DNA from 2 places in the Vulcanococcus sp. DEBay_Sum29NL08_54 genome. Region 2 is predicted to be linked to the other one. Evidence: predicted binding sites of a transcription regulator. Region 2 holds the regulator's gene; the other holds the start of a gene.
The links. The regulator NtcA, encoded in region 2, controls nitrogen genes in cyanobacteria. The targets are predictions, from matches to a motif close to GTANCNNNNGNTAC.
Positions count from the first base shown of each region.

Region 1: the regulator NtcA is predicted to act here: its motif matches at 3,416-3,429, upstream of QZ186_RS05655 (DUF4278 domain-containing protein).

Region 1 covers NZ_JAFMNJ010000010.1:62,688-70,199, forward strand. The annotation lists gene QZ186_RS05625 (DUF819 family protein) at 1-787, shown strand, start outside; gene QZ186_RS05630 (glycosyltransferase family 2 protein) at 839-1,807, shown strand; gene QZ186_RS05635 (HEAT repeat domain-containing protein) at 1,765-2,241, opposite strand; gene QZ186_RS05640 (photosystem I reaction center subunit VIII) at 2,349-2,465, shown strand; gene QZ186_RS05645 (photosystem I reaction center subunit XI) at 2,509-3,000, shown strand; gene QZ186_RS05650 (hypothetical protein) at 3,126-3,347, shown strand; gene QZ186_RS05655 (DUF4278 domain-containing protein) at 3,522-3,623, shown strand; gene QZ186_RS05660 (hypothetical protein) at 3,778-4,044, shown strand; gene QZ186_RS05665 (hypothetical protein) at 4,077-4,559, shown strand; gene QZ186_RS05670 (Rieske 2Fe-2S domain-containing protein) at 4,556-5,653, shown strand; gene QZ186_RS05675 (hypothetical protein) at 5,657-6,403, shown strand; gene QZ186_RS05680 (DMT family transporter) at 6,403-7,392, shown strand; partial or broken gene QZ186_RS05685 (GNAT family N-acetyltransferase) at 7,389-7,512, shown strand, end outside.
Region 2 covers NZ_JAFMNJ010000024.1:6,232-13,743, forward strand. The annotation lists gene QZ186_RS08455 (DUF3084 domain-containing protein) at 1-930, opposite strand, end outside; gene ntcA (global nitrogen regulator NtcA) at 1,006-1,746, opposite strand; gene rph (ribonuclease PH) at 1,811-2,545, opposite strand; gene QZ186_RS08470 (cob(I)yrinic acid a,c-diamide adenosyltransferase) at 2,663-3,241, shown strand; gene dcd (dCTP deaminase) at 3,241-3,834, shown strand; gene thyX (FAD-dependent thymidylate synthase) at 3,838-4,560, opposite strand; gene QZ186_RS08485 (thioredoxin domain-containing protein) at 4,615-5,154, opposite strand; gene QZ186_RS08490 (NIL domain-containing protein) at 5,239-5,667, shown strand; gene QZ186_RS08495 (hypothetical protein) at 5,667-6,194, shown strand; gene QZ186_RS08500 (lytic transglycosylase domain-containing protein) at 6,204-7,512, opposite strand, start outside.

The DNA.
Region 1 (7,512 bases), on a different contig from region 2:
GGTCTTGGGGGTGCTGCTGGGGGGCTGGTTGCTGCATCCCCTGCTCGGGGAGGACTGGGACGTGCTGGCGGGGATGTACACCGCCACCTTCACCGGGGGCAGCCTGAATTTCGTCTCGGTGGCCCGGACGCTGAATCCCCCAGAGACCTTGCTGACCCTGGCGACCGCCGCCGATTACGTGGTCTTCGCGGTCTGGTTCGCCATCAGCACCTGGCTGGGACTGAGGGCGGATGCGGCCCCGGAGGCGACCTGGGCGAATGAGGCCCCAAGCGATCAGCCGGAGCGCTCCTGGTGGCTGGCCGGTCTTTGGGGCTTGGCCGTGTTGGCGTTGAGCCAGGGGCTGACGGGTGTGCTGCAGGGCGTCCCCTCGATCCTGGTGCTCACAACGGTCGCGCTGCTGGTGGCCCAGTTGCCGGCGCCCGCCAGCCGTCGCGGTTGCTATGGCCTTGGCTTGCTCTTGATTCAGCCCTTCTTCACGGTGATGGGCCTGAGCTCCCCGGTCGCGGGCCTGCTGGGGGAGGGCTTGCCGGTGTTGCTCTATGCGGCTGTGGTGGTGCTGGTGCAGGCCGCGTTGCTGCTTTTGATCTTCCGCCGCTGGCTGCGCTGGCCCATGGCTGAGACCCTGGTGGCCTCCCAGGCCTCCATCGGCGGCCCCAGCACGGCCCTGGCCCTGGCGACCGCCATTGGCCGCGCTGAATTGGCCGTGCCTTCGGTGGCGATTGGTTTGCTCGGCTATCTGCTCGGGACCTACTTGGGCCTGGGGGTGGCTTGGCTGCTGCCGGGCTGAGCCTCTTTTGAGCGCTTTCCTCTAGGTTCCAGCCAACTTGAGCCGTCCCTCTTGAGCAGCGCCAGCGTTCCAGACCTCTCGATCGTGGTGCCTCTGTTCAACGAAGAGGAGAGCCTGCCGCTGCTCGTCGAGAAGCTGCTGCTGGCCCTGCGTCCCCTGGGCCGCTCCTTTGAGCTGGTGCTGGTGGATGACGGCTCATCCGATCGCACGGCCGAGGTCTTGCGCCAGCAGGCCGCCGGGGCCCCAGAGCTGGTGGCGGTTCTGTTGCGCCGCAATTACGGCCAGACCGCTGCGATGGCGGCTGGCTTTGACGCCAGCCGCGGGCGCTTGATCGTCACCCTGGATGGGGACCTGCAGAACGATCCCGCCGATATCCCGATGCTGCTGGAGCGCCTGGAGCAGGGGTATGACCTGGTGAGCGGCTGGCGGCACCAGCGCCAGGACCATGCCGTCAGCCGGCTGCTCCCCAGCAAGATCGCCAATGCCCTCATCGCTCGGGTGACGGGGGTGCGGTTGCACGACTACGGCTGCTCCCTCAAGGCCTACCGCCGCGAGCTGGTGGAGGACATGAACCTCTACGGGGAGCTGCATCGCTTCCTGCCGGCCTTGGCCTTCATCGAAGGGGCCCGCATCGCCGAGGTGAAGGTGAACCACAACGCCCGTCAGTTCGGCCAGAGCAAGTACGGGATCGATCGCACCTTCCGGGTGCTGATGGATCTGTTCACGGTCTGGTTCATGAAGCGCTTCTTGACCCGTCCGATGTACGTCTTCGGTTTCGGGGGGCTGAGCGCCATGGCCATCGGGGCGCTGCTGAGCGCCTATCTGCTGATGGTCAAGTTGGGGGGCGCGGAGATCGGCAACCGGCCCCTATTGCTGGTGGCGGTCCTGGCCCTGATCACGGGCGTGCAGCTCTTTTGTTTTGGTCTGCTCTCGGAGGTGCAGATGCGCACCTATCACGAGAGTCAGGGCCGTCCGATTTACCGCATTCGCGAGACGTTGCGCGGCAGCTTGAGCGGCTGAGGCGAGGCAACAGGCAGGCTGCTGCGGCCACGGAAGTGGGACATGGCTTCAGCGGCGAGCTGGGCGACCACCTGGTCGGCATCGCGCAGGCCGCGGCGAATCAGGGGCAGGGCCTCGCGGTGGCACCAGAGCTGGCAGATGGCCATGGCCGTGCGGCGCTGCTCACCCCCCGCGCGGAACTGTTGCTCCAGCTGTTGCAGCAGTTGGTGGCGGCCGCGCCGGTCGCTGGCGGCGGGGAGGACGACCGTGTCCTGGCTGCCCTGATTGCTGGAGTTGCTCCCGTCAGAGGGGATGACCAGCTCCATCTGCCCGCGGTTCAGGGCTGCGATGCCGGACGCATCGGTGGAGCGCAGGATGTTGCGCTTGGGCCGGCCAAGGACCCAGCAGGCCGCCAGGACGCCTGCGATGACGATGCCGGTGAGTGCCTGGGTCATGGGCTGGGGGTGTGGTCTGAACTTTTATGTCGCCCCTTGAGGCCCCGAAGAGCAGCTCCGGCAGGGCTCCTTACAGTGCCGAACGGTAGCTGTATTGGCCCACGCTGATGACCGGAGATTTCGTCGCCGCCTGGATGCCCTCGGTGTTCGTGCCACTTGTCGGGATCCTGGCTCCTGCTGTGGCCATGGCCCTGCTGTTCAACGTGATCGAAGCCCGCGACTGAGCTGTCGCCGCTTCATTCCGCGCCACCTGACGTTCTTCCCCCGATGACCGTGACCCCCGTGGCCGACCCCTGTGTCGGCAATCTGGCCACTCCCGTCAACAGCAGCTACTTCAGCCGCGCTTTCCTGAGCGCGCTGCCTGCTTATCGCCCCGCCCTCTCTCCCAACCGTCGCGGTCTGGAAGTGGGCATGGCCCATGGCTTCTTCCTCTACGGCCCCTTCGCCATCTGTGGCCCCCTGCGCGCCACCGAGTACGCCAGCACCGCTGGTCTTCTGGCTGCTGTGGGTCTGGTCTCGATCCTGACGGTCTGCCTGTCGATCTACGGCACCGCTGGCCGTGGCCCCAACGTGCAGCCGGCTGACGCCACCATCGACAACCCCCCTGCTGACCTGTTCACCAAGGCGGGTTGGGCCGAGTTCGCCAGCGGCTTCTGGCTCGGCGGTTGCGGCGGTGCCGCCTTCGCCTGGTTCCTCGCCGGCACGACCATCGTGGCTCCCCTGGTGAAGATCGCCGGTGGTGTTTGGAGCGTCGGCTGAGTCCAGCCTGCTCATCCTTGATTCACCCTTTGCCCGTCAGATCCTTTGGGGGTCTGGCGGGTTTTTTGATGCCTTGCCGTTGGCTTGGGCCATGGCTATGGAGTCAGTAGAGCTGTGGTGCTGTGATGACGCGTTGGCCTGCTGTTGTTCTTGCGGCGACCCTCTCGGCCTTGCCGGGGTTGGCTCTGGCTGAGCCCCTGCCGCCGCCGATTGGTCCGCTCCCCTCTTCGGCGCAGGCTGATGCGGGTTACCCGGGGGATGTGGAGAACGCCCTGAGTGATTTCACGCGTTTTCAGTGCGATTTGCTGTTCTTTTTGACCCCACGGCAGAACTGCCCAAGCGATTAATCGGCAAAATCGGAGTTTTGTAATCGCCTGAACGACACGGCTGGTTTCCGCGCGGCTAAAACAGTGCTGTAGCAACCGCTACAAAACGTTCACCTCGGCACCTTTTGGTTGCCTGAGGCGCAGTTCGATCCAGGCCATGGAACGGGGACCTGGGCTGACTCCGAGGAACTATCCATGACCCTCACCTATCGCGGCCAGAAGTACCAGCAGAACAAAGAGGCTGTCTCCCAGAAGCACCCTCAGCTGAACTACCGAGGTCTCAAGTACGTCAAGTGATTCCTGCTTGATTGATTTGCCTTTAAGCCCCGCTCTTGCGGGGCTTTTTTTTGTTTCGTGCGCTGCTCTTGCTCTGGTGTTTCAGCGTGTGGTCAATCCAGTGGTGCCTTCGTTTGAGCATCTCTAGTCTTCGCGAACAAGACTGATCTGCCAGGTGATTGAGGGTTCCCTGCCGCTTGTTCGTGCCGGCGTCGATGGCCTGAGGGCCTATGCCTCCGCGAGCGTGGTCATCGCGATCCTGATCAGCATCTTTGGCGTTCAACGCATCGATTTCTCCGCGAAGGGATGGAGAAATATTGGCTTCCGGCTCCTGATCATTCCCGGACTGGCCTTGTTATGGCCTTGGCTGATCAAACGGCTCTGGCTTGGTGCTCCGCCAGCCGTTGAACGCAATGCCCACCGGCTGGCGGCACGGGCATGATCAGCAGTCGACGGCAGACCCATCGCTGGCTGATGACAGCGCTTGGGGTTCTCCTGCCTTGGCTGGCGGTGAGTGCACTTGTTCAGCGCCCTGAGATCCCGCCGGTCACAGCAACGGCGGCACCCCTGTTCGCTCGGGCCGATCTGGGTGGAGCGACAGCCGAGGGAGATCTCCTCCTTGCCTTCGATTGGCCGGTCCAAGACACTCAGCTCAAGGGCCAGCTGGTGTTGGGCCCGATGCTTCAGTTGCGCTTGATCGCAGAGGAACCCCTCAACTTGGCGGATCCACTGCTCTATTGGTCGTCGACCGACAGGAGCCCTGAGTCGTTGGCGCAGGCTCAGCTGTTGGGTTCCCTCGCCGGAGCCGGGACCCACCGCTACCGCTTACCGGTGGTGGTCGGGCGTGCGTTGCGGTCTCCTCAGCCAGGTCTGTTGTTGCTGGTGAGTCCGCTGGATCAGCGCATCGTTGCCTCGTGGGCGTTGCCGTCCTTGTCTGCTGGAGGTGAGCGGCCATGAGCCATGGCTACGTCGCGGTGCAATGGACGCGCCGAAAGCTCATCTATGACGGCGTCCTCTTAGCTGGTGTGAGTGCCTATCTCCTGCTCTTCATGGGGATCAGCCACTGGTGGGCGGCGGCCGCCAATGTTCCCCTCGAGACCGACGGGGCGGCAATTCGGGCCTACGGCAGTGCGGCCTACATCCTGTTGCATCTGACCCTCTCGATCGGGCCCTTGGCACGGTTGAATCCGCTGTTTCACACCCTGCTGTTCAACCGCCGTCACATGGGTGTGATGGTGTTCCTATTGGGGTTCTTGCATGTCAACGGGTGGCATCTGCCCAAGGAGCCTTGGAGTTGGCTCGGCCAGAAGGCGCCGCAGTTCCCATGGAGCTTCCATGGGGCTCTGAATTGGTACAACGACTTCGGCAACCGTGAGCCGCTGGTGAGTTTGTTCACCAGCAATGGCCATTTCAATGACTTTGCCCTGTTCCCCTTTGAGCTGCTCGGGGTGATCGGCCTGGCCGTTCTGTTTGTGATGGCCGCCACCAGCCATGACTTTTGGCTGACGAATCTGACGGCCCCGGTTTGGAAGGCGATTCACATGGCGGTCTATGTCGGCTATGCGGCATTGGTGGGCCATGTCTTCTTGGGTGCCCTGCAAACCAACCAGTCCCCCTGGTTGGCAGCCCTGGTGTTGGCGGGTCTGGTCTGGCTGCTCGCCATTCACCTGATCAGCGGTTGGCGGGAATGGGTGATTGATGGGCGCCCCCTGCAGCCTGATTCCACGGGCTGGGTGGATCTCGGGCCCATCGATGCGATCCCGGATGGCCGGGCCAAGGTGTTTGCTTTGGCGGGAGAGCGGGTGGCCGTGTTCCGCCAGGGCAGCGAGTTCTTTGCCCTCTCCAACGTTTGTCAGCACCAAAACGGCCCCCTCGGAGAAGGTCGGGTCGTGAATGGCTGTGTCGTCTGCCCGTGGCATGGCTACGAGTACCGCCTGGAGACCGGAGCCTCACCTCCGCCGTTTACCGAATGCGTTCCAACGTTCCCGGTTGAGTGTCATCAGGGACGTGTGCGCATCGGACTGCCTCCCCGCCCTCCCCAGCAGGCCTGAGCGATGGACTTTTTCATTCACTACAGACCTCTCCCCAAGGCGCATCGCCGTTTTCTGGGCTGGTTCCTGCCACTGATGCTTGGCGTGATGGTTGTGCTGGGGCTCTGGGTTCCCGGTCTTCAGAACCAGTACGGCGCGGGTAGCCGTCAACCGATCAAACAGCTCTCGGGCTTGTTGTTGGATGGCCCAGGCGGAGCGCAGGTGCTGGTGCCGCGCCCAGGACAAACGCCAGGTGAGGCGCACTACTCCCGCATCCTTTTGGCTGGCCCGGGAAAAACCAGGCCCCCGGAGGCTGTGATGCAGCACCAGGGGCAGTGGGTGCAGTTGAAGGGTTCGCTCTTCAGCCATGGGCCTTTGAGCGTGATGAACACACGGCGTGCGCAGCCCATCCCGCAGCCCGCTGATCTGCCCGCGCCCAATCTGAAGGGAACCTCCCTCGGCCCCTTTGCCCTGGTGGGCGAAATCATCGACAGCAAGTGTTTTTCAGGGGTGATGAAGCCCGGCGCTGGGAAAACCCATATGGGCTGTGCCATTCGCTGCATCAGTGGTGGCGTCCCTGCTGTTTTTCATGTCCACAACCCCGAGGGAGAGGTGCTCGATCTGGTCTTGATCGATCAAGAGGGCCGCACTGTGAATGATCGCGTCCTTGATCTTGTGGCTCAGGCCGTCGCCATCGAGGGCGAAGTCATTCAGTACGACGACCTCATGGCGCTAAAGGCTGATCCGCTGACCTACCGGCGCCTGGGCTGATGCAGTTCGATCCCCGCCATGAGTTATTGCTCTCCAGGGTTTTGGCGTCCCTGCGCCCGGTTCTGATTGCCTTTTTGGTGATGCATGGGGCCGCCCTCAGTCAGGGCGCCGAAACCCCGATCTCCTTTTGCAATGTCCTCTTCGTCGGCAACCTATGCGCGGCGTTGGTGGTCCTGATCTGGTTTAAACCAGCCCCCATTTGGAGTGACCTCAAGCGACTGCCCAAGCGGGTGCGTTGGGGCTTGGTCCTGGATGGTGGTCTCGCCGCCTTGAACTCGGCACTGATTTACACCGGTCTGGAGTACACCTCATCGACCAACGCGATCTTGCTTGGGAGATTGGCTCCAGTGCTCTACGCCCTGTCTGGGGCCATTGTGTTTGGACGGTTGATCGCGAAGCGGGAGTGGCTGGGCTTCAGCTTCATTATTGCCGGCATCTTGATGGTGGCCCTTGTTGGTGCCAATTGGATGGTCAATAAGGGGGATGCGCTGATCCTTCTCTCGACCGTGGTCTTTGCCGCTTCCGCGAACTTGGGGAAAGCGGTCCTGGATCAGGACGTCTCCTTGCGGGCCTTGGTGTTTGTGCGCAATGCCTCCTCCAGCGTGATCTTCTTTTTCATCGCCAACATTGTCTTCGGCCCGCATCACTTCGCCGATGCTTTTGCCGGTGAGCTCTGGATCGTGATGGCGATCTACGCCTTGCTGATCATCGTGATATCCCAGTTCCTCTGGTTCGATGCTTCAAGCAAGCTGGATTCCATCAGTGTTGGACGCTGGTCGACCCCAGCTCCTGCGATTGGTGTCCTGGCCGCAGCCCTGTTGAACCGGCAGTGGCCGGCCAGCAATCAAGTGGTGGGATTGCTCGTGATCATGGTTGGTGTTGTGATCACGGCCTTTGCCAAGACGAAGCCCGCCAAGCCCAAGGAGGAGCGTGAGCAGATGGCTGAACTGGCAGCCAGTGGTGCCGATGCCATCTCACCCGTGACATGAGCGCCAGGCTCCTGTTGATCGCTGATCCAGGGCGTTACCCCGACGCTGATGGCGACGTTCCTTGCTTTTACAGAGCGGCAGCCAGGCACTCCGCCTTAGAGCCCCTGCATCTGGCGGCTG
Region 2 (7,512 bases):
CTCCAGCACGGTGGTGGCCAGTTGTTCTCCACTACGCACCACCCGTTTGTTGGGTCTGACATCCGGGAATGCCACGACCTGACGCTCCCCTTTGAGCACATTGGCCGCTGAGATCAGACTCACGACCCACTCGCCGCGTTTGCTGAGGGTGGTCTCCAATTTGCTGATGTCGCTGCGCGGTACCAACAGGATTTGACGGTTCGGTGTTTCGCCTGGCAGCACGCGCTGGTAGACGTTCAAATTCGTGCGCTGCAGCAGGGCGTGGATCACGTCTCGGGCCTGGCTGGGCTTCTCGATCCGCACCTTGGCCACCTCCAGGATTTGGCCACTGCTGATCACCACATCACCCTGACGTAGGGCAATCAGGTTGCGTTCGAGACGCTCGAGCTCTTGGCTGCTGCTTTTGATCTTGCTGTTGAGCTTGGCGAGCTCAGTGCGGTTGCGCTGGAGATCGGAATCCTTCGCGGCGATGTCACGGCTGAGGCGGTCGCGCTCGGCCTCCAGTTGTTTGCGTTGCTCCATCAGGGGAGCCAGTTCCTTCTGCAGCCGGCTGGCCTGCTCGGCCACCACCTTGAGTTGGCGTTGGGCCTCGCTGCGCTCGTTCTCTGCGCTGCGCAGGGCGCTCCGACTTTGGGCCAGGTCCTTGCGACTTGAGCTCAGGGCATCGCGGCTGTCCCGCAGGCGCTGTTCGATCTGATCGAGTTCGAAGAGCCCCGTGCGCAAGCGATCACTGACGAGCAGCATCAGCCCAAGGGAGATGGCACTGATCAAGCTGCCGGTCAGCACCGTGATCACCACGGCGGTCTTCTTGGGCCGCAACCGGAACAAGCTCAGCCGCGCCTTGCCGACCTTGGATCCCAAGCGATCCCCCAGGGTGGAGAGCACTCCCCCGAGGATCAGCAACGCCAGGATCAGGATCCAGCCGGACACGACGTTGGGCGACGACGATCAGTATCGGTTGCGGTGGCTTGGAACGCAGCTGGGATCGGCCACCAGTTCAGCCGTTTAGCTGAAGCGTTTGGCGAGGGCCAACGGATCGAAGACGGTGATTTTTTTGCGGTCGATTTGCACTAGGCCGTCGTTGCGGAGGTCGCCCAGGAGACGGGTGATCGTGACGCGGGTCGATCCGATTGCTTCGGCGATGGCCTGGTGGGAGAGGCGCAGGTCGATCGTGATTCCTTCGCTGCTGGGTACACCAAAGTCGCGGCAGAGCACCAGCAGGAAGCTCACCAGTCGCGAGGACATGTCGCGGTGGGTGAGGGTTTCGATCATGGTCTCGGTTTGAAGAATCCGAGAGGAGAGACCCTGCAGAAGCAGTAGACCAACCGCCGGGTCTTGTTCGATCGCCTTGCGGACGGAGGTGGCGGGAGCCGTCACCAGCTCGACGCGGGTAAAGGCAATCGAGTGATAGAAGCGGTCCGAACGCTGGCCTGTCAGTAGAGACAGCACGCCGAAGAGGCTGTTCTCCCGCAGCAGTGCCACGGTGATTTCCTCGCCGGATTCGTAGACCCTGGAGAGCCGGACCGCACCCCGTTTCAGCAGATAAACCTTTTCGGCGGGGTCGCCGGGGAAAAAGATTGTTTTGCCGCGCTCAACGATTTCGGTGGTGCTACCGCTCAGGCCCCGGATGACATCCAGCAGCGTGGCATTGGGCGGCAGGGGACTCCCCGCGATCGGTGCGATCACTGACGTACCGGTCGTAGGGCTAGGGGAGTAGCGGCTGAATCCTTGCGTTGCCACGACCATTTCAGCGCGACTGAGTTGCCTGGAACCTACGGATCAGTCCAGGGCCGCCCTGTAGCCATTGAAACTAATTTGCTGCCTCTGCCAAGGCCTGCTTCTGGGCCTGCATCAGTTGATCGATGCCGCTTTCCGCTAGGTCAACCAGGCTGGAAAGCTGTTGGCGACTGAAGGGTGCGCCCTCGGCAGTGCCTTGAATTTCGAGCAAATGTTGCTCTTGATTCATCACCACGTTCAGATCGACCTCTGCTCGGCTGTCCTCGCTGTAGTCGAGATCGAGGAGTGCGGCGCCATCCACGAGGCCAACGGAAACCGCCGCCACCTGCCCCACCAGGGGCGATCGTTCCAGCACTCCGCGCTGCTCCAGGCGTTGCAGGCCGAGGGCTAAGGCGGCCCAGGCTCCAGTGATGCTGGCGGTGCGGGTGCCGGCATCGGCTTGAAGGACGTCACAGTCGATTTGCAGGGTCCGCTCCCCCAGCGCCTCCAAATCCAGGCAGGCCCTGAGGCTGCGGGCGATGAGGCGTTGGATTTCTTGGGTGCGACCGGAGAGCTTCATCAGCTCCCGTGGCTGCCGGCTGGGGGTGCTGGCGGGGAGCAGCCGGTAGTCAGCGCTCAGCCAGCCCTTGCCGGAGCCTTTACGCCACTTCGGAACACCCTCCTCTAAGCAAACGCTGCAGATCACAGCCGTGTTGCCCGTGTACACCGTGACGGAGCTCAGGGCGAAGCCCATCGGATCCCAAGCGAAGCGCGTGCTGCGCAGGTCCGTTGCGCTGCGGCCGTCCCGCCTGGGTTGGGTGCTGCTCATCGCGGGCTGGCTCAGTGCCTCGATGGTACGGGTGTTTGCACTACAGGTAGTGCTTGTTGCTTGCCGGACGGCCTAACGCCGCTACATTCAGGATCCCAAGCGGCAGCCATGCACTCGATGACGGCCAGCATTGCAGCCACGCCCCGTGCTGGACACCTGCGTCCATTGGCTGTGGTCCCGGCGTCGGCCCCCGCTCGCAGCGTGCGCCTGGCGGCCCAGCAGGAGGGGCAGCTCCAGGTTCACACCGCTCCCTTCCGCGGCAGCTTCAGTGGGGTATTCAGTCAGGCCCTGCGCAGCGCCGGACTTGGCAGCCGCGTTCTGGTGAGCCAATTCCTCAAAGGTGGGGTCGATCAGGGTCTGGAGCGCAGTGTGTGGCTCTGTGGCCGCCTTCAGTGGCTGAGGCCAGCCGTGGCGGGTTGCCTGGCTGAGCCCGTGCCGGCCTCCCAGGCCGATGTCGAGGCTGTGCGCGAGATCTGGGCGTACACCCGTGAGCAGCTGCTGAGCGGTCAGCTGGATCAGTTGGTGCTCGATGAGTTGGGCCTGGCCGTCGAATTGGGCTACTTGTCCGAGGCGGAGGTCGTTTCAGCCCTGGAGCAGCGGCCGTCCCACCTGGATGTGATCCTGACGGGGCCCTCCATGCCCACCGCTCTGTTGGCCATGGCCGATCAGGTCACCCAGCTGCGCCGAGGTTTCTGATGCTCAAAAACGACCGTTGGATCAACGAGCAGGCCGCCTTGGGCATGCTCGAGCCCTTTCAGCCGCAGCTGGTTCGCCATCTCGATCCGGAGAACAGCGAAAAGCCGGTTCTCAGCTTTGGCTGCTCGTCCTACGGCTATGACCTGCGTCTCTCCCCGCAGGAGTTCCTGATCTTCCGGCACGTCCCCGGAACGATCATGAATCCCAAGCGCTTCAACCCCGCCAACCTGGAGCCGGTGCCCCTGCATGAGGACGAAGACGGCTCGTACTTCATCCTCCCGGCCCACTCCTATGGCCTGGGTGTGGCGCTCGAGAAGATGTGCGTCCCTCCCAACATCACCGTGATTTGCCTGGGCAAGAGCACCTATGCCCGCCTGGGGATCATCGTCAACACCACCCCAGCTGAGGCCAGTTGGGAAGGTCACCTGACCCTGGAGTTCAGCAATTCCTCCGGCGCGGACTGCCGCATCTATGCCAACGAGGGCATTTGCCAGCTGCTCTTCTTCGAGGGCGATCCCTGCGAGACGACCTACAAGGACCGGGCTGGCAAGTACCAGCACCAGCCCGAGCGGGTCACCTTGGCCAAGGTCTGAGCCCTAAGGGGCCAGGCGCGCCTTGTGCAGGCGGGTCTTCTCGTACCAAGCCGCGATCTCTGGGGCCCAGGCCTGGAGGTGGGGCCACATCAGATCGCAGAGCACCCGGATTTCCTCCTGGGCATCGAGCTTGGCGCGCAGGTCCATGAAGTGCAGGAACGCCCGCAGCGAGAAGCTCACCACGAAGTGCTGGCGGTAATCGAAGGGAAGGATGCCCCGGGCATGCTCCTCGGCGAACCCCGCCGCGAGCATGTCGCGATAGCGCTCGGCCGCGGCTTGGCAGAGGGCGAGATCCTTGGCGCGCTCGTCTGCGCTGTAGGTGTACTTCTTGCCTTGCCGATCGCTGTACTGCCCTTCGGGGCGGAGGTAGAAGACCTCTTCGAGTTCCAGCTCGCCGTTGGCGGCCCGGCAGATGCGCTCGCCGGTGTAGCGCATGGATTGGACGTCAAAGCTCACGCCCACCCGGTGGGTGCGGGCCTGCTGCATCACGGAGTGGGGGAACCAGCCCACGTTCAGCACGATCTGGGCGTGCTCCAGCGGACCGTAGTGACCGCGCTCACCAGCTAGGAGACGTTTGACGCAGATCTCGCCGGCCTTGGTCTCATCAGGCCACTCGGCGCGATCGGCCGCCACAAACCCTTCGCTGTAGTCCTGGTGCATCCCCGCATAGACGCACTGCTGGGGGTTGGGGGTCGCTGCAATCAGCTCAACCCGAAAGCGTTTCATGGGCGGGCGATGGCGTGGGGAGCTGGTGCTGCAGGGTAACGGGCTTTGGGGGACTCAGCTGTGGCTGCGGGGGCCTGCCATGGTGGTCGCCTCCGCTTGCGGCAGGACGCTGGTCTCGGCAACGCCCGCCATGGCCGGTAAGGGGGTGCCTGCCACCAAGGCTTCAGTCAGGGCTTCCAATTCGCTTTGGCTGCGGGCGCCGACGGCGCGGCCCACGCGGGTGCCACTGGCATCGAAGAATTCCAGCTGCGGGATGCCGTTGACGTCGTAGCGATCCACCTCCGGTTGCCAGCGGGGGTTGTCGACGTTCAGCAGCACCACATCGAGTTGATCGTGGTGTTGGCTCTCGACCTTCTCCATCGCTGGGGCCATGGCTTGGCAGGCCTCACACCAGTCCGCGTAGAACTCGACCACGCTGGGCCGGCCATTGCTGAGGGCAACGGCGGGCTCCAGCGACTGGCGGGCCAGCTTCTCCAGGGGCGCCGCCGGTGAGAGCCCGCCGCGCAGAAGGAAGAGCCCTAAGGCCAGAAGGGCGGCCACTGCAGCCAGCAGCATGCGCTCGCGCCGTCCCAGGGCTGCCGTGTTGCTGTCCACAGGTGGTGTGTTGATGCTTGGCGCCAATCTGCCAGGGCTGTTCCCATTCCGCGTCGATACCCTGACGGTGGCTGAGTTGCGCCCTTGAAACGCCGCATCACCCTTCACTTCCCGCGGGAGGCGGTGCATCAGCCGATCACCTATCGCCTGGCGGTCGAATTTGATATCGCCGCCAAGATCCTGCGGGCGCAGATCGCTCCGAACCAGAGCGGAACGATGGTGGTGGAGCTCTCCGGCGACATCGATGATCTCGATGCCGCTGAGCAGTGGTTGGAGGGGCAAGGTCTGGGCTTGAACCGGGCCTCCGGTGAGATCGCGATTGATCCCCAGCGTTGTGTGGACTGCGGCATCTGCAGCAGCGTTTGCCCGAGTGGTGCCCTGAGTTTCACCGCTCCCCACTGGCGACTGGAGTTCAACGCGCAGCGCTGCCTGGTCTGCGAGCAATGCATCCCCTCGTGTCCGTTTGAAGCGATCGCCCTGGTGTTGGATCAAGCTGTGGGCGCTGCCCAGTGATGCGCCTGTCCATGCGCCCTGTGACTGCTGTTCTTCGCTTCCTGGTCCTGCCGCTGCGGGCACCGATGTTGCTGGTGCTGTTTGCTGTCAGCGCCTTCATGGGATTGCACTGGGCTGATGTGTCTCCGCAGTTGCTGACCCAGGCCAGCACGCCGGTGCAGCAGGAGTTCGCGGGCCCTTGGTTCTGGCCGCTCCAGTGCATGCAGGCGCTGCTGGTGGTGGTGCTCTGCACCATGCCCGATCTGCTTCTGCGGGAGCTCTCGCAGTTGATGGCGGCCAGTAAGGCGCTGACCCTGGTGGTGACCTTGCTGGTGGTGATCACCGGGGGCCTTTACCTCCTGCACCTGGCGGTGCTCTCTGAGGTGTTGGTCTTGGCCTCGGCGGTCTTGCTCGCCCGGCTTGATCTCACCCGGCTTCGGATTGCACCGGCGCCCCTGCTTGGAGCCTTTGTGCTCTGCAGTTGGGTCCTGGCGGGAATCCTGGTGGGCCGCTCCCTCTATGCCCATCTCGGGTTCGTCTTTGCTTAGGGGCCGGCATCAGCGGCAGAGGGTCTCGGCGCTTTCTGCGAGCCGCCGGTAACTCCAGTAGTTGCCCAGCACTTTTTTGGTGTACAGCCGGGTTTCGGGGTAGGGGATGGCCTCGGTCCAGAGCTCCGGTTCGCGCTGCAGATCAAAGCCCCGAGAGTTGAGCCAACTGGCGACGGCACCGGGGCCAGCGTTGTAGCTGGCGATGGTTTGGAACAGGTTGCCCCCGGTGCTGCTGAGCAGTTGTTTGAGGTAGGCCGCCCCCAGGGCTGCGTTGCGGGCTGGATCGATCAGGGCCTGATGGTCCAGGGGTTCGCCCGCTAGTTCGCTGGCGGTGGCTGGCATCAGTTGCAGCAGGCCACTGGCTCCAGCCCCTGAGCGCACACTTGGGCTGAAGCGGGATTCCTGCTTGGCGACCGCCAGCAAGAGGGCGAGATCGACACCCGTCGCTTCACTGGCGGCGCCCAGTTCTGCGCCAAAACGCCGGGGGTGCAGCTGCCGTTCCCGCTCGAGTTGTCCCCGGCAGCCGATCTGGGGCAGGCGAAAGCTGGCCCGCTCGAGTTGTCCGAGTCCGGTCCAGTCATCGCCGATTGCCGTGCGCAGTCGACCTTCGATCAGAAACTCCTCAGGTCGGCTGGGGGACCTGCCCCCTTGCTTGGTGCGCCAGCTTTCCCAGGCCTCCAGTGCTTGCCCCCGCTGCCAAAGGGCATCGATGCGTGTGTCACCACTGGCCAGGGGTTCCCAGGGCTGAAGCGGCTCTGTGCTGCTGAGTTCCTGGTGGGACTGTCCCAGGCGTTCGCTGGCCCGCCAGCTGTAGTAGCCCAGGGGTTGGCTCCGTTGGGTTTGCCGCCAGAACTGCTCCGCGCTCGCCTGGTCCCCCTGCTGCTGGGCACTCCAGCCGCGCCAGAACAACTGGCGCGCCGCTAGAGGTGCGGGCAGGTTGGCGCTCTCCAGTTGGCTGAGCCAGCCACTGGCCTGGCGCCAGTCCCGCTGCAGCAAGGCCTTGCGCGCCTCGCTCCACTGGAGTTCCCAGCTGGCTGGGTCATTGGGCCAGCGGCTGAGCACGGTGGCCGGATCGACCTGTCCCGCTTCGGCGAGACGGGCCTGCACCGGGGCGCTGTCCTGGAGGGTTGGTGGCAGTTGTTGGAGACGTTCCACTGCGCCGGCTGCAGGAGATTGCGCCAAGAGGCGTGCGGCCTCTGCACCCTGCGGGCCTTCGCTCTGGGCGAGGCGCAAGAGCCAGTCTTCGGCCTGCGTTTGTTGCGCGCGGTTCCCCCGCAGCAGGGTTTGAGCCAGGCGCAGCTGCAGTTCTGCTCCGGCG